Regions from separate parts of the Phytobacter cepae genome, predicted to be linked through region 3. Evidence: predicted binding sites of a transcription regulator. Region 3 holds the regulator's gene; each other region holds the start of a gene.
The links. Region 3 encodes CRP, which controls carbon source genes, mostly activating them, when cyclic AMP is high. Its sites were predicted from a motif close to ATGTGANNNNNNTCACAT; they were not measured.
Positions count from the first base shown of each region.

Region 1: garD (galactarate dehydratase) is a predicted target of CRP. The motif match lies at 2,415-2,432, and genes of this name have one in related genera.
Region 2: ACUY4Q_RS00750 (PTS mannitol transporter subunit IICBA) is a predicted target of CRP. The motif match lies at 1,852-1,869, and genes of this name have one in related genera.
Region 4: ACUY4Q_RS16100 (ABC-F family ATPase) is a predicted target of CRP. The motif match lies at 2,771-2,788, and genes of this name have one in related genera.

Region 1 covers NZ_CM135107.1:646,426-650,877, forward strand. The annotation lists gene ACUY4Q_RS03145 (DeoR family transcriptional regulator) at 1-657, shown strand, start outside; gene garD (galactarate dehydratase) at 714-2,285, opposite strand; gene ACUY4Q_RS03155 (MFS transporter) at 2,708-4,042, shown strand; gene garL (2-dehydro-3-deoxyglucarate aldolase) at 4,070-4,452, shown strand, end outside.
Region 2 covers NZ_CM135107.1:156,043-160,494, forward strand. The annotation lists gene ACUY4Q_RS00750 (PTS mannitol transporter subunit IICBA) at 1-1,707, opposite strand, end outside; gene ACUY4Q_RS00755 (glutathione S-transferase) at 2,245-2,853, shown strand; gene selA (L-seryl-tRNA(Sec) selenium transferase) at 2,948-4,336, shown strand; gene selB (selenocysteine-specific translation elongation factor) at 4,333-4,452, shown strand, end outside.
Region 3 covers NZ_CM135107.1:459,184-463,635, forward strand. The annotation lists gene ACUY4Q_RS02100 (YccS/YhfK family putative transporter) at 1-2,055, opposite strand, end outside; gene crp (cAMP-activated global transcriptional regulator CRP) at 2,105-2,737, opposite strand; gene ACUY4Q_RS02110 (OsmC family protein) at 3,045-3,449, shown strand; gene ACUY4Q_RS02115 (phosphoribulokinase) at 3,519-4,388, opposite strand; gene ACUY4Q_RS02120 (YheU family protein) at 4,430-4,452, opposite strand, start outside.
Region 4 covers NZ_CM135107.1:3,429,058-3,433,509, forward strand. The annotation lists gene ACUY4Q_RS16095 (glycoside hydrolase family 31 protein) at 1-836, shown strand, start outside; gene ACUY4Q_RS16100 (ABC-F family ATPase) at 1,073-2,668, opposite strand; gene ldtB (L,D-transpeptidase) at 2,884-3,804, shown strand; gene ACUY4Q_RS16110 (GntR family transcriptional regulator) at 3,850-4,452, opposite strand, start outside.

The sequences.
Region 1 (4,452 bases), 190 kb from region 3:
GCTTTTCTGGAAAAGCAGGGCATTGCGGTACGCGCTTACGGTGGTGCACTGATTTGCGACAGTAATACTCCGCCGGTGTCAGAGCCCACGCTGGAAGATAAAAGTACGCTCAACACTTCTCTCAAGCGCAGCATCGCGCAAGCCGCCGTGGACCTTGTAAGGCCGGGGCATCGCATTATTCTGGACTCCGGCACAACCACTTATGAGATTGCCCGCTTATTACGTGAACATACCGATGTGATTGCGATGACCAACGGGATGAATGTGGCGAATGCATTGCTGGAAGCAGAAGGGGTAGAGCTGTTAATGACCGGCGGTCATCTACGCCGACAGTCGCTCTCTTTTTATGGCGATCGGGCTGAGCAGTCGCTCCAAAATTACCACTTCGATATGCTTTTTCTGGGTGTCGATGCCATTGACCTGGAGCGGGGAGTGAGCACTCATAACGAAGATGAGGCGCGATTAAACCGCCGCATGTGTGAAGTGGCGGAGCGGATTATTGTGGTGACGGACTCCAGCAAATTCAATCATTCAAGTTTGCACAAAATCATAGATACACAACGTATTGATATGGTCATCACGGACGAAAATATTCCGGCTGAAAGTCTGAGTGGGCTGCGTAAGTTAGGGATTGAGGTGGTGCTGATTCAGCCATAAAAAAAGCATGGCCGAAGCCATGCTAAAAATACGATGAGTTTTTTTATAATGATGAATCAGGTCACCGGAGCGGGGTTGAACACCGCCAGTTGGTTGTGCAGACCCCATTGATCCGAGAAGGTTTTCTTACGGCCACTCGCCACATCCAGGATGAAATGGAACAGTTTCCAGCCCACATCCTCGATGGACTCTTCGCCTGTGGCGATGGTGCCCGCGTTAATATCCATCAGGTCAAACCAACGGTTGGCCAGCTCAGTGCGGGTCGCCATCTTGATGACGGGTACTGCCATCAGGCCATACGGTGTACCGCGGCCGGTTGTGAACACCTGAACGGTGATACCGGAAGCCACTTGTTGCGTACCACAGACGAAGTCGCTCGCCGGGGTTGCTGCGTAAATTAAGCCTCGTTTGGTCGGGCGTTGGCCAGGAGAAAGCACTTCAACAATGGCGCTTTTACCGGATTTGGCGATAGAACCCAGGGCTTTTTCCACCACGTTAGCCAGACCGCCTTTTTTGTTACCCGGAGAAGGGTTGGCGCTACGGTCAGTTTTCCCCATATCCAGATAGTTGTCGTACCAGGCCATCTCTTCGAGCAGACGTTTGCCCACTTCTTCGGTTTCTGCACGCGGCGTCAGCAAGTGGATGGCATCACGCACTTCGGTCACTTCAGAGAACATGACGGTTGCGCCACAACGCACAAACAGGTCAGAGGCATAGCCTACGGCCGGGTTCGCGGTCACACCGGAGAAGGCATCACTGCCGCCACACTGCGTGCCCACAACCAGTTCAGATGCCGGGCAGGTTTCACGCTTACGTTGATTCAGTTTCGCCAGATGACGTTCAGCCACTTGCAGAATGTCATCCACCATAGAACGGAAGCCGACATGATGCTCGTCCTGCAGACGCACAATACTTGCGCTGTCTACCGGAATGGCTTGCACATCATCGGTGCCCTGCAACAGACGCTCTGGTTGCAGTTTTTCGCAGCCCAGACCGATAACCATCACTTCGCCACCGAAGTTCGGGTTCAGCGAAATATTATGAATGGTACGGATAGGCACCACGGCTGCGGGGGCATTGATGGCCACACCACAACCATAAAGATGGTTCAGACCGACCACGCCATCGACGTTCGGGTATTTCGGCAGCAGGTCGCGTTCAATGATTTTCACAACATAATCAACCACGCCAGCAACACAATGCACGCTGGTGGTGATGCCGAGCAGATTTTTGGTCCCTACGCTGCCGTCCGCGTTGCGGTAGCCTTCGAAGGTATAGCCTTCCAGCGGCGGCAGTGCTTCGGGTACTTTGGTCGCTAAAGGTAATGTATTCAATGGCGGCGCTTTTGGCAGTTCGACGGTGGATTCGTCGATCCAACTGCCGCGCGCAATGTCTCGCACTGCATAACCAATGACTTCACCGTAACGAACAATCTCACCATGATGTGGAATATCTACCAGCGCAACTTTATGGCCCTGCGGGATATGTTCAATTAACTCTAACCCGTCCGGGAAGCGTGTTCCCGCTTTTAAGCCATTGTCATTAACGATGATCGCGACGTTGTCGGTCTCATGTACTTTAATATAAAACGCCGTAGGCGACTGCTGTCTAATTTCAATGTCGGCCATTGTCAGGTAATCTCCAGCTAACTGTACGATGCATTACTCAAAAAGGAATAAAGTAGAAACGATTCTGTAATTATCACAAATTAAAAACTCGTTTGATGAAATAAGAATGTCAGGAGTTCTAATATTAAAATGTGATCTAAATCACTTATTTCTGCGATGACCCGCCTTGTCTGGGGAGGAATGATAAGATCTGTGCATCAGCGCCCAGGGGTATGTGCATATGCTCAAAAAAATCTTCTTTACCCCTTCCAGAATTGAGCATCACTCCAGTGCGTGGCCTATAGGTGATGATTATACTGAGCGATAATAAAATTAAATATGTCGTTACCTGATATTAGCTTCGAGAGCTTATTTATAAGTCGGGTGATTCTTACATCAAAATAATTATATTTTTAATTTAAGCCGGGCCCGAGAGGTTTGTTATGTCTGTACAAAATAATGTTGAAGTAAAACGGGGTATGCCAACCCGTTATTTAATACTGCTGATAATCTTTATTGTTACTGCAATTAACTATGCAGACCGCGCGACGCTCTCCATTGCGGGAACCGAAGTTGCTAAAGAGTTACAACTTGACTCTGTCTCCATGGGTTACATTTTCTCTGCGTTTGGTTGGGCTTACCTGCTGATGCAGATCCCTGGCGGCTGGCTGCTTGACCGCTTCGGTTCGAAAAAAGTCTATACCTACAGCCTGTTTTTCTGGTCGCTCTTTACCTTTATGCAAGGTTTTGTCGACATCTTCCCGATAGCATGGGCCGGTATCTCCATGTTTATCATGCGTTTCATGCTGGGCTTCTCTGAAGCGCCCTCGTTCCCGGCAAATGCCCGTATCGTGGCGGCCTGGTTCCCGGCAAAAGAGCGTGGTACTGCATCCGCTATCTTTAACTCAGCGCAGTACTTCTCGCTGGCGCTGTTCTCACCCCTGCTGGGTTATCTGACCTTTGCCTGGGGTTGGGAGCACGTGTTTACCGTGATGGGTGCACTGGGCTTTGTGCTGACGGCCATTTGGGTTAAGTACATGCATAACCCAACCGACCACCCTCGTATGAGCCGTGAAGAGCTGGATTACATCTCTGCCAACGGCGCGGTCGTTGACATGGACCACAAAAAAGCCGATGACGGCAGTCAAAAGGGTCCGAAGCTGGATTACATCAAGCAGCTTTTGTCTAACCGTATGATGCTTGGTGTGTTCTTTGGTCAGTACTTCCTGAACACCATTACCTGGTTCTTCCTGACATGGTTCCCGATTTACCTGGTGCAGGAAAAGGGCATGTCGATTCTGAAAGTGGGATTTGTTGCCTCCATCCCGGCGCTCTGCGGCTTTGGTGGCGGTGTGTTAGGCGGTCTGTTCTCTGACTACCTGATCAAGCGCGGCTACTCTCTGACCGTCGCACGTAAGCTTCCTATTGTTCTTGGGATGCTGTTGGCTTCAAGCATCATTCTGTGTAATTACACCGACAACACCGTGCTGGTTATCGCCTTAATGGCACTGGCATTCTTCGGAAAAGGTTTCGGCGCGTTGGGCTGGCCTGTTATCTCCGATGTCGCACCAAAAGAAATTGTGGGTCTGTGCGGCGGCGTGTTTAACGTGTTCGGTAATGTGGCGTCCATTGTTACCCCGTTAGCAATTGGATACATGGTTAAAGAGTTGCATTCTTTCAACGGTGCGTTGGTCTTTGTTGGCTGTTCGGCCCTGATGATGATGGTGTGCTACCTGTTTGTGGTCGGCGACATCAAACGTATGGAATTGAAAAAGTAAGCAACGACAAAATTTAAGGTGCAAAAGATGAGTAACGATATTTTCCCGAACAAATTTAAAGCTGCACTGGCGGCGAATCAGGTTCAAATCGGTTGTTGGTCGGCGCTGGGCAGTCACATCAGCACCGAAGTTCTGGGGCTGGCGGGTTTTGACTGGCTGCTTCTGGACGGTGAACACGCCCCTAACGACGTGCTCTCTTTTGTACCGCAGTTGATGGCGCTGAAAGGCAGCGTAAGTGCGCCGGTCGTGCGTATTCCAACGAACGATCCGATTGTTTTCAAGCGCCTGCTGGATATCGGTTTCTATAACTTCCTCGTGCCGTTCGTCGAGACGGCTGAAGAAGCTGCAAGCGCGGTCTCTGCAACCCGTTACCCGCCGGAAGGAACGCGCGGTGTGTCCGTTTCGCACCG
Region 2 (4,452 bases), 300 kb from region 3:
CACGCCGGTTTTCAGTACACGGTCTTTGGCTTCCACGGTGCCGTGTGGGACAGCGATAGACTCACCCAGGTAAGTTGGGGTCAGTTTTTCGCGTTCCAGCATTGCTTCAACGTACTCAGGCTGAACGTAGCCGCCTTTCACCAGCTGCTCACCGGCAAAGCGAATCGCTTCTTCTTTGTTGCTGGCAGTACGGCCCAAGAAGACGTTTTCAGCGCTTAATTTGAACAGGTTGCTGTTGCTGGTATCAAAGCTGTCCTGCAGGCTGCTCTGTACCTTAACGGTGTTATCCGCATGGCGTTGCGCAGCAACCAGGCGTTCCGTCAGGTTGGTGTACAGACCGCTGTCGAGGAAGTTGGTCAGCGAAATGTGCTGTGCCTGCGGCACCTGGCGCATCGCACGCTCGGTCAGGTCACGGTGGGTAATCACCAGGTCAACATCAGACGGCAGGCTGTTAATAGCGCTGTTGGTCACGGAGATGTTGGTCAGACCCGCATCCTGGACTTTTTTGCGCAGCACGCCTGCACCCATTGCGCTGGAACCCATACCGGCATCACAGGCAACGATGATTTTACGTACGTGGCTCAGATCGTTGGTTACGTCGCCAGTCGCCAGAGCACTCGCCCCTTTAGACTGTGCTTTCATGTCCTGTACGCGGCGGGTAGCGGCTTCGATATCATCATCTTCTTCTTTGACTTTGCTGGTTTTCAGCAGAATCGCGGAGATAACGAAGGAAACAGCCAGCGCAGCGAAGATAGCAGCGATGTTCGCGAAGTAAGCCCCTTTCGGCGTCATTGCCAGCACGGCCAGGATAGAACCCGGGGACGCCGGAGACACCAGACCGCCACCCAGCACGCTCAACGTGAACACGCCAGTCATACCACCGAGGATTACTGCGATCAGCAGACGTGGGTTCATCAGCACGTAAGGGAAGTAAATTTCGTGGATACCCCCCAGGAAGTGGATGATAGCCGCGCCGCCAGCAGACTGACGTGCACTACCACGACCGAAGAACATGTACGCCAGCAGGACGCCCATCCCCGGACCCGGGTTAGCTTCGATCAGGAAGAAGATAGACTTGCCGAGTTCATTCGACTGCTGAATACCCAGCGGCGAGAAGATACCGTGGTTGATGGCGTTGTTGAGGAACAGGATTTTCGCCGGTTCAACAAAGATGGACGCCAGCGGCAGCATGTCGTGCACAACCATGAAGTTAACGCCAGCCGCGAGGCCTCTGGACAACACTTCAACCGCAGGACCGATACCTTTAAACGCCAGCAGCGCCAGGATCATACCGATGATGCCAGCGGAGAAGTTATTCACCAGCATTTCAAAACCGGATTTGATCTTACCGTCTACAGCGGCGTCAAATTTCTTAATGCACAGGCCGCCCAACGGACCCGCGATCATTGCACCGAGGAACATCGGCATATCCGCACCGACGATAACACCCATGGTGGTGATAGCACCGACCACACCACCACGATCGCCACCCACCAGACGACCACCGGTATAACCGATGAGCAGCGGCAGCAGGTAGGTGATCATCGGACCGACGAGCTTCGCCAGCGTTTCGTTCGGTAACCACCCTGTAGGAATAAACAATGCGGTAATAATACCCCACGCGATAAACGCGCCGATATTTGGCATTACCATGTTGCTGAGGAAGCGACCAAAGCTTTGCACTCTGATCTTGATATCGGATGACATAAAACACCCCTTCTTATGTTTGCTATCGCACAGGCCGGAAGCCCGAGGTTTTGTTGTTAACGTGGCGGCAGAGGTAGCCGGACCCGTGTTCTGTGATGCGAAATCTCGCACCGAATCAGCCAACTGTCCAGATGACGCCCGGCAATGTGACTTAGATCACGTTAAAGTAGGGGGTGTACCGTGCTTTAACGTGATATTCGTCACAAATATGTTGTGTAGAAAAAGAACAAAGGGCAAAAAAACAGCGTGGTACCCCCATTAATGTGACTCTTATCACAAATGTTTGGGGTGGGTTTGTTATTCATTTGTGATCTTCGTCACAAGATATTTTAACCAGGTGTTTTCTGAGTGTGATCGGTCGCAAACTCTGGTTTTCGCTCACATCGCAACCTGTAATTCTCTTTCACCTCGCCTGGCACACGCGGCGGCTGGCCCAACATATCCAGATAAGTTTTCACATTTATGAAACGTCTGGCGTCGTATTTGTTTACCTTAGTACATACTTAAGGCTTTGCAGTTGGCGACAAGGAGAAGGCAATGAAACTGATTGGCAGCTATACCAGCCCGTTTGTGCGCAAAATTTCCGTCATTCTGCTGGAGAAGGGCATCACCTTTGAGTTTGTGAATGAACAGCCCTACAACGCCATCAACAATGTGATGCAGTACAACCCGTTAGGTAAAGTGCCCGCGCTGGTCACTGATGAAGGCGACGTCTGGTACGACTCACCGATCATTGCTGAATATATTGATTTGCTGGATATGGCCCCGGCCATGCTGCCGAAAGAACCCAAAGCGGCGCTGAAGCTTCGCCAGATAGAAGCCCTGGCCGACGGTATTATGGATGCTGCCCTGGTGTCGGTACGGGAAATTGCGCGCCCCGCAGCCCAGCAGTCAGAAACGGAGCTTCTGCGTCAACGGGAGAAAATCAGCAAGGGGTTAGATGCGCTGGAAAATTACCTCAGTGACGGCACGCTAAGCGTGGATGCGCTGGACCTTGCCACTATCTCCATTGCCTGCGCCATCGGCTATCTCAACTTCCGCCACGTCTCTCCTGGCTGGTGTGTCGACAGGCCTCAACTGGTTAAACTGGTGGAAAATCTGTTCCAGCGTGAGAGCTTCGCACGTACCGAACCGCCGAAGGCTTGATACCCGTTATGTCAGCCTGAATCAACTCGCGGTACAATCCCCTCACGTCGAACTTCTCTCCCGGCGGGAGGGGCAAACCCAGCCAGGCTCACTCATGACAACGGAAATTCAGTCGCTTTATATTCAGATACCTTCTACCGACCGCCTGTTACGTGATGAGGCGTTCTCCCCTTTGATGGCCGCCTTTGGTCACCGCCAGGTCGCTGCGGCGTTACGCCAGCTACAGGTTGAAGCGCGTGAGGCGGTGCGGCTGAAACAGACATTACCTGGCTGGTGCGAAAACTGGGCGCAGGCGGCGTATCAACGCCTGGCGAACGAGAGCATGGGTGCCCTGCGGCCAGTCTTCAACCTGACGGGCACGGTACTGCACACCAATCTCGGACGTGCATTGCAGGCGCAAGCGGCTATTGATGCCGTGACGCAGGCGATGCGCTCACCGGTGACGCTGGAGTACTCGCTGGACGATGCCGGGCGGGGCCACCGCGATCGTGCCGTGGCGGACCTGCTTTGCCGCCTGACGGGGGCTGAAGATGCCTGCATCGTGAATAACAATGCTGCGGCGGTATTGCTGATGCTTGCTGCGACGGCGAGCGGCAAAGAGGTGGTGGTGTCTCGTGGCGAGCTGGTGGAAATTGGCGGTGCGTTCCGCATCCCCGACGTCATGCGCCAGGCGGGCTGCGTGTTACAGGAAGTGGGTACCACCAACCGCACTCATGCCAAAGATTATCGTCAGGCGGTGAATGACAATACCGCGCTGCTGATGAAGGTCCATACCAGCAATTATCACATTGAAGGCTTTACCAAAACGGTGGATGAAGCCGAGCTGGTCTCTCTTGGCGACGAACTAAAGGTGCCGGTGATTGCCGACCTGGGCAGCGGTTCGCTGGTGGATCTCAGCGAGTATGGATTGCCGAAAGAGCCGCTGGTGCAGGCGTTGATTGCGGCTGGCGTGAGCCTGGTGAGTTTTTCTGGCGATAAGCTACTCGGCGGCCCGCAGGCCGGGATTATCGTCGGCAAAAAAGCGCTGATTGAGCAGCTTCAGCGCCACCCGCTGAAGCGCGCGCTGCGGGCAGATAAAATGACCCTTGCGGCGCTGGATGCCACGCTGCGCCTCTACCTGCACCCGGAAAAACTGCGCGAAAACCTGCCGACGCTGCGTTTACTCACTCGCTCGCAGGAAGAGATAAACCAGCAGGCGCAGCGCTTATTGGCGGCTTTGGCCGCAAATTATCCAGGCTTTACCCTGCGGGTAGAGCACTGTCTCTCACAGATTGGCAGCGGTTCACTGCCCGTTGACCGCCTGCCGAGTGCGGCACTGACCTTTACCCCTGTTGATGGCAGTGGGCGTGAGACAGAAGCCCTTGCCGCCGCCTGGCGCAGGCTGGACCACCCTGTTATTGGCCGTATTTATGACGGGCGTTTATGGCTGGATTTACGCTGTCTTGAGGATGAACCCCGTTTTCTGGAGATGCTGTTGAAATGATTATTGCCACCGCCGGACATGTCGATCACGGTAAAACGACCTTATTGCAGGCCATCACTGGTGTGAATGCCGACCGGCTGCCGGAAGAAAAAGCGCGCGGGATGACCATCGATCTC
Region 3 (4,452 bases):
CCAGATGCCGTGATGCGGGCGCTGACGCCATGCCACCGATGAAATGGTGTGCATGGTGCTCAGATGCCCCAGAATACGTTGCAGATGCTGTTCCAGGGTGCTCATTGGGCCGTGGGTCATTGTCTCCGGCGCCTCCAGGATATTCACATCCCCCGACTCTCCCGGCCCGTCATACTCCAGCCGCTGCTGACAGCGTTGCAGGGCAATTTCACAAGACTGTAAATAGCGTTGCGCCAAATCCGGGGTGAGCATAGTGTGCTCGCGGGCCAGCGTGGTCATTGCGTTAATGTGCTCAACGATAAACTGACTGTGGGTAACCCACAATTTCATGTCTGACAGATAGCGTGTATCGAAGCCGGGCTCCTGCATCGCCTGATTAAGCGAGTTGAATAGCGCATTGTGTGCCTGGTTCACACGCATGCGCTGGTATGCGAGCGGAGTGGCCTGCGGGTCGTTGCTGAGAATAAGTTGGATGGCATCCTGATAGGTTTCCAGCGCATCATGAGCATTACGGCGCAATAGACCACTTTGCCACTGCGGCCAGAGCCAGACGACGCCGCCGAAGGCAATCAGGCAGCCGATCAGCGTGTCGATAAGCCGGGCCACGATGAATTGATCGCCATTCAGCGTCAGCAGCTGGAGCGTATATACCGCCGTCAGGGTAAAGCCCACCATGGCCCAACCGTAGCTTTTGCGAATGATAAGGTAACTGACCAGCGTGACAATCAGCATAGTGGCCAGCGTGTAGCCTTCCGGCACGTGGTAGTGCAGCGTGGCGCCGGCGATAATAAGCCCCGCCATGGTCCCCGCCGCCCGGTGCAGAATGCGTACCCGCGTTGCTCCGTAGCCGTTCTGGGTGACAAACATCACCGTCATCATTATCCAGTAGGGTTTCGGCAGATGTAGCGCGCTGCCCATCAGGCTGGCAATACTCAGCATGACGCTTACCCGCGCGGCGTTTCTTAACGCAGCGGATTTAAACGAGAGATAGCTTTTGAGTGCCGGAATCAGCGGCAATCGTCGCTGCTTTTCGGCCATAAGATCGCGAATATAGAGCGGACGTTGGGTGCGCAGCACGCGGGCAATCTGGCTGAAGTGCCAGGCGCAGAACTGGCCTACCGGGTTGTCCGGATGCTGACGGGCGATTTTCTCCAGCGCGCTGATCTGCTTGTCCATATTGAAGCGCTGTGGATAGCGATGATAGAGGATGTCATCCGCAATGACCCGGAGCCGCGCCGCCACGGTTTGCGCGTTCCAGCGAATGACCTCTTCGGCATGGCTACGCTCTACCAGTTCCTGCACCTCCTGCGGCTGATGCAGGCTGACGGAGATATGCTCCTGTAGGTCCAGCGCCACCTGAAAAACCCGCCTTAATCTTTTGTAATCACTGTTCTGATTAGCCGCCAGCATATGCAGTTGCTGGTAACACTGGCTAATCATGTCCACTGCTTTTTGCTGACGTGCCAGCAGTGGGGGGAGGGCTTTTTCCGGGTCCGCATGCTGAGTCAGCAGGCTGTATTTGGCCTCGCAATAATCAGCGAGCTGACGATACAGCAGGCTTAATGACTCGCGCAGCGGCTGCTCTCGCCACAGCCAGAACCAAAAGGCGTTGAAGGCGCCATACCATAGCGTGCCAAGACTGTAGATCAGCAGCGGCTCCCAGACCGGCATATTTCCCGCAAGACTCAGCGTGAAGATGGCGGCAATCAGCGAGGCGGGAAGCAACCTGCCGTGCAGCGCACTGATTTCCGCCGTGACGCCCAGCGTCAGCGCCAGCAGGGTAAGAATGAGCGGCAGAGGAACGTTTTCGAAAAGCAGGAATTGCACCGCGAGGCTGCTGCCAGCAAAGAGCGAACCGCCAATGATCACGCGCTTGAAGAAGCGTTTATGCAGTGTGTCGAGACCAGCTATGTTGCAACAAGCGGGAACTAACGAGAAGAGCAGACCTAAATCCAGTCGACCGGCAATCAGGCCAACGGTCACAGGCAGGCATAACACCAGCGTTTGTCGCAGTGCATAGTTGATTTCGGGGTGGTAAATCAGCCTGCGCCACATGAGGCAAACAAAAACGGCGCACTGCCAGAAGCAATGCGCCGCTCAGAGATTAACGTGTTCCGTACACGACAATAGTTTTACCGTGAGCGGAGATCAGGTTCTGATCTTCCAGCATCTTCAGGATGCGGCCAACGGTTTCACGAGAACAGCCCACGATCTGACCAATTTCCTGACGGGTTATTTTAATTTGCATACCGTCCGGGTGGGTCATTGCGTCGGGTTGTTTCGCCAGATTCAGTAACGTCTGAGCAATACGGCCTGTCACATCGAGGAAGGCGAGGTTGCCGACTTTTTCCGAGGTGACCTGCAGGCGGCGTGCCATCTGCGAGGACAAGCGCATCAGAATATCCGGGTTTACCTGGATCAACTGACGGAATTTTTTGTAGGAAATTTCGGCCACTTCACAAGCGGTCTTGGCGCGTACCCAGGCACTGCGCTCCTGACCTTCTTCGAACAGACCCAGTTCACCAATAAAATCGCCCTGGTTAAGGTAAGAGAGGATCATCTCTTTCCCTTCTTCATCCTTGATGAGCACAGCCACTGAGCCTTTTACGATGTAGTACAACGTTTCCGCTTTTTCACCCTGGTGAATCAGCGTGCTCTTCGACGGGTACTTATGAATATGGCAATGAGACAAGAACCATTCGAGAGTCGGGTCTGTTTGCGGTTTGCCAAGCACCATGCGCGGTTATCCTCTGTTATAAGCTGGCTCCAGTCTCAGGATCTGCGCCCTGTGACTGGGGTTGCAATCTGTCTTCCCGATACCTGGGAAGTGCGCCGTCAGACATGTCTGCGGGCTCTAAGATGTGATGTCCTCTGCGTACATGCATTACATCAATGTATCACTGTAGCATTCAGACTGTTTTAGCATAGGTTTTGCCGCCTGTCTCCTGGTGTCTCGCTTCAGCTTGACGCAGGTCGCCTTCCATTGCGAGTTTTCTTATGTGCGCGTAATCTGTAGAGAAAGTGACATTGCCGGAGTGAATAAAATGCATGCTCGTGTGAAATGGGTCGAAGGTTTAACGTTCCTTGGTGAATCTGCCTCCGGGCACCAGATTCTGATGGACGGTAATTCGGGCGATAAAGCGCCAAGCCCGATGGAAATGGTGCTGATGGCCGCAGGCGGGTGCAGCGCGATTGATGTTGTCTCTATATTGCAGAAAGGCCGTCATGACGTGACGGATTGCGAAGTAAAGCTCACTTCTGAGCGCCGGGAAGAGGCGCCGCGCCTGTTCACCCACATCAATCTGCACTTTATCGTGACGGGTAAGGCACTGAAGGAGGCGGCCGTATCCCGTGCGGTGGATCTCTCTGCCGAGAAGTATTGCTCAGTCGCGTTGATGCTGGAGAAAGCGGCGAATATCACGCATTCGTTTGAAGTGATCGAAGGCTGACGGGTTTAGGGCATTGTGCGGTCTGATGCCCTCACCCTGACCCTCTCCCACGGGGAGAGGGGACTGATATCACTCAATCTTCTTGCCTTCCATCAACCGTTCAACCAGCGGTGTCATGATGAGCTCCATCGCCAGCCCCATTTTGCCTCCCGGCACCACGATTGTATTCATGTGAGAAATAAAAGAACCCTGCAGCATTGCCAGTAGCCAGGGGTAATCAATCCCTTCAAGATTACGGAAATGAATGACGACAAAGCTTTCATCCAGCGATGGAATGACTTTGGCGGCAAAGGGGTTCGATGTATCCACGGTGGGAACGCGCTGAAAGTTGATGTGCGTGCGGGAAAACTGCGGCGTAATGAAGTTGATGTAATCCTCCATTGAACGTACCACGGAGTCCATCACCGCTTCACGGGAATGACCGCGTTCGCCGGTGTCGCGAACCAGCTTCTGCATCCACTCCAGATTCACAATCGGTACCACGCCGACCAGCAGGTCCACATGGCGCGCCACATCATGCTGCGGCGTCACCACCCCGCCGTGCAGGCCTTCGTAAAACAGCACATCCGTCGGTTCCGGCAGCGGTTGCCAGGGGGTAAAGGTTCCTGGCACCTGATTCCATGGCACCGCTTCGTCGTAGGTATGAAGATATTTTCTCGCCTGGCCGGTGCCGGTATGGCCATAATCGACAAACGTCTGCTCCAGCAGGCTGAAGTCGTTAGCCTCCGGGCCAAAGTAGCTGATGTGGCGACCTGAATCGCGCGCCTTGCGGATAGCCATGTCCATTTCAGGGCGTGTATACCGGTGAAAGCTGTCGCCTTCCACTTCAGCGGCGTGCAAATTCAATTGGGCGAAAATTTTACGAAAGGCAAGGCTGGTGGTGGTGGTTCCCGCACCGCTGGAGCCTGTTACAGCAATAACCGGATGTTTAGCAGACATAGCGACTCCAGACGTTTGCGATGTTTTCGCTTTACGCGTTGTTAATCATGAAATTGAGCACGCG
Region 4 (4,452 bases), 2.2 Mb from region 3:
TGTCGGGGCTGTTTAACGTCGGCCATGATGTCGGTGGTTTTTCCGGTGATAAGCCTGATGCTGAACTCTTTGTGCGCTGGGTGCAAAACGGCGTGATGCATCCGCGCTTTACTATTCACTCGTGGAATGACGATCGCACGGTGAATGAGCCCTGGATGTATCCGGGCGTGACACCGGCTATCCGCAGTGCGATTGAACTTCGTTATCGCTTGTTGCCGTATCTTTATACGCTGCTTTGGCAGGCACATGCTGACGATGAACCGATGCTGCGCCCAACCTTCCTCGACCACGAGCACGACCCGCAGACCTTTGAGGAGTGTGACGATTTCCTGCTTGGCCGCGATATTCTGGTCGCCAGCGTGGTAGAGCCGGGGCAACGTGAGCGCCGCCTCTGGCTGCCTGAAAACGAAACGGGTTGGTACGATTTTTACACCCATGAATGGTTCTCCGGCGGCCAGTGGATTGTGCGCGATGCACCGCTGGAAAAACTGCCGTTAATGGTGAGAGGGGGTGCCGGCTTGCCGCTCAGTGAACGCATAAAGCATGTGTCAGTTGAAAAAGACGATACGCGCGAGCTTAAGCTGTTCCCGGTAAAAGGGGTTGGCGCCACGTCTGGCCTGCTGTTCGAGGACGACGGCGAAAGCTGGGGTTACCAGAAGGGTAATGCGTTATGGCTGGAGTGGGAGATGGTGTGTGACGGCGCAAGCATTAACCTGAAGATCAACGCACGCGGGGATTATCGTCCAGCGTGGAAAGCGCTGAAGGTGTCGTTACCGGCGGGTGAGAAACGTAAATTACTGGTGAATGGCGAAGAAAGGGGTGAATGGGTGTTGTAGTGCGGCCTGATGCCCTCACCCTCTCCCACCGGGAGAGGGAACAGAAGCAACACTTCTTTCACCCTCACCCTCTCCCTCTCCCACCGGGAGAGGGAACAGAAGCAACACGTCTTTCCCTAAGTATCTCGCGTTGCAGGAAGGCGGCAAACCTGTGAATCCCCGGGAGCTTACATAAGTAAGTGACCGGGGTGAACAGGTGAAGCCAACGCATCTGCAGCGTGAAAGACGACGGGAAATTAGTTATCGATACCTTTGCTGCGCAGGTAATCTTCGTAGTTACCGCTGAAGTCGACCACTTTTTCTGGGGTAATTTCAATCACACGGGTCGCCAGCGAGCTGACGAACTCACGGTCATGGGAGACGAAAATCAGGGTGCCCTGATACATCTCCAGCGCCATGTTCAGCGACTCAATGGATTCCATATCCAGGTGGTTGGTCGGTTCATCCATGATCAGAATGTTAGGCTTTTGCATCATCAGCTTGCCGAACAGCATGCGCCCTTTTTCACCGCCAGAGAGCACCTTAGCCGGTTTCTTGATATCGTCCTGGCTGAACAGCAGGCGGCCGAGGAAACCACGAACCACCTGCTCATCGTCGCCCTCCTGCTTCCACTGGCTCATCCAGTCAAACACGGACAGATCGTTATCGAAATCGTCGGCATGGTCCTGCGCGTAGTAGCCAATTTGCGCATTTTCAGACCATTTCACGGTGCCGTGGTCCGGGGCAAGTTCGCCGACCAGGGTTTTCAGCATGGTGGATTTACCCACGCCGTTCGCACCGATAATGGCAATTTTTTCGCCCACTTCCATCATCAGGTTGAAGTTTTTAAACAGCGGGCCGTTGTCAAAGCCTTTGGTCAGCGCTTCTACTTCCAGCGCGTTACGGAACAGTTTCTTATCCTGCTCGAAACGGATGAACGGGTTCTGACGGCTGGAGGCTTTCACCTCATCCAGTTTGATTTTATCAATCTGACGCGCACGTGAAGTGGCCTGGCGAGACTTTGAGGCGTTGGCGCTAAAGCGGCTAACGAAGGATTGCAGGTCAGCAATCTGCGCTTTTTTCTTGGCGTTGTCGGCCAGCAGACGTTCACGCGCCTGGGTGGCAGCGGTCATGTACTCGTCGTAGTTACCGGCGTAAACGCGCAGCTCGCCGTAGTCCAGATCCGCCATGTGGGTGCACACCATGTTCAGGAAGTGACGGTCGTGCGAAATGATGATCATGGTGCTTTCACGCTCGTTGAGCGTCTGCTCCAGCCAGCGGATAGTGTCGATGTCCAGGTTGTTCGTCGGTTCATCGAGCAGCAGGATGTCCGGGTTAGAGAACAGCGCCTGAGCCAGCAGGACACGCAGCTTCCAGCCCGGAGCGACTTCACTCATCAGGCCGTAATGTTGTTCTACCGGGATACCGACGCCCAGCAGCAGTTCGCCCGCGCGCGCTTCGGCAGAGTAACCGTCCATCTCGCCATACTGCGTTTCGAGATCGGCCACTTTGTAGCCATCTTCTTCGCTCATTTCGGCCAGACTGTAAATGCGGTCGCGCTCTTGTTTCACTTCCCACAGCTCGCCATGACCCATGATCACGGTATCGAGAACGGTGAAGGTTTCGAAGGCAAACTGATCCTGGCGCAGCTTACCGATACGCTCGTTAGGATCGAGCGAGACGTTCCCCAGCGTAGGCTCTAAGTCGCTGCCGAGGATTTTCATAAAGGTGGATTTACCGCTTCCGTTAGCGCCGATCAGGCCGTAACGGTTGCCGCCGCCAAATTTGACGGAAATGTTTTCAAAGAGCGGCTTGCTGCCGAACTGCATGGTGACGTTGCTGGTTACTAACACGGAAGTATCCTGAAATGTGTGACAAACACCCTATTATGCCACAATTCCGAATTAGATTCCTGCTTCGAAACGCAGGGCTAAAATGAAAGCAACGGGAAAAAAGTGTGATTTAGTACACATCCGAATTCCCTGCGCGGGGGAATGCACATATAATGCGCTCCCATCAATAGAAAGCATTATTAACCCAACGGCCTGTGGCACGAATCTCGCACAACATGAACATGAAAATAAAAACGCTTTTAGCGGCGGCGTTTGCCGTCGTAGGCTTTTGTAATACCGCGTCTGCTGTTACTTACCCGCTGCCAACCGATGGCAGTCGTCTTGTCGGCCAGAACCAGGTCGTGACGATCCCAGAAGGCAATACCCAGCCGCTGGAGTACTTTGCGGCGGAGTACCAGATGGGTCTTTCCAACATGACGGAAGCCAACCCGGGTATTGATGCCTTCCTGCCGAAAGGCGGTACGGTGATGAACATCCCGCAGCAGCTGATTCTGCCGGATACTGTGCATGAAGGTATCGTGATTAACAGTGCTGAAATGCGCCTCTATTACTACCCGAAAGGCACGAACACCGTCATCGTGCTGCCTATCGGTATCGGCCAGTTGGGTAAAGACACCCCGATTAACTGGACCACCAAAGTTGAACGTAAGAAAGCAGGTCCGACCTGGACTCCGACGGCCAAAATGCACGCTGAATACATTGCCGCTGGCGAGCCGCTGCCTGCGGTTGTACCGGCTGGCCCGGATAACCCGATGGGTCTGTATGCGCTCTACATCGGCCGTCTGTATGCTATTCATGGCACCAACGCCAACTTCGGTATCGGTCTGCGCGTGAGCCACGGCTGCGTGCGTCTGCGTAATGACGACATCAAATTCCTGTTCGAAAACGTGCCGGTCGGCACCCGCGTTCAGTTCATTGATGAGCCGGTAAAAGCGACCACCGAGCCAGACGGTTCACGTTATGTAGAAGTCCATAACCCGCTGTCCACCACGGAAGAGCAGTTCAACGAAGGTGAAATCGTGCCGATCTCGTTGACCAAAAGCGTCCAGAGCGTGACCAGCCAGTCTGACGTCGATCAAAGCATTGTTGAGCAGGCCATCCAGAACCGTTCCGGTATGCCGGTACGTCTGAACTAAGCAGCATGTACACCCTAAAAAAGCGGGTCTGAGACCCGCTTTTTTTTATCCGTTATTCACCACAATCACGCCACCGTGATCGTAGCGGTAGTGGCAATGGGCATACTCCAGCGGCGTACCATCCTCCAGATAAATCACCTGCTCCACCTCCAGCACCGGATCGGTCTCTTCACAGTTCAGGTACTTTTTATCTTCTTCGCCCGGCTTCAGCGCTCGTACCACACGGTACGAACCCATGATTTTCAACGCCAGGGATTCCTGTACATAGCTGAATACTGAACTTTCAAGATGGGATTTATTCAACCCCGGCACCAGATTCACCGGCATCAGGGTAAACTCCAGCGACATCGGTTCACCCTCCAGCAGCCGCAGACGGATAAAGTCATATACCGGGTCGTCTGGCCCCACCAGCAGCGAGGCCTGCTCTTTTTCCGTCGGGAAGCGCAGCTCAAACTTGATAATCTTGCTCGTCACCTGGCCCACGTGCTCCCAGGTTTTTGTCGCGCCATAGTAATCACTCCCCGGCAGATCCCAACGGCTGAGCTGGAGAAAGTTTTTGCGAATAAAGGTGCCCTGCCCCTGGCGGGTATAGACCAGCCCTTCCACAATGAGCTGGCGCATCGCCTGCTGAATGGTCATCCGGCTGGT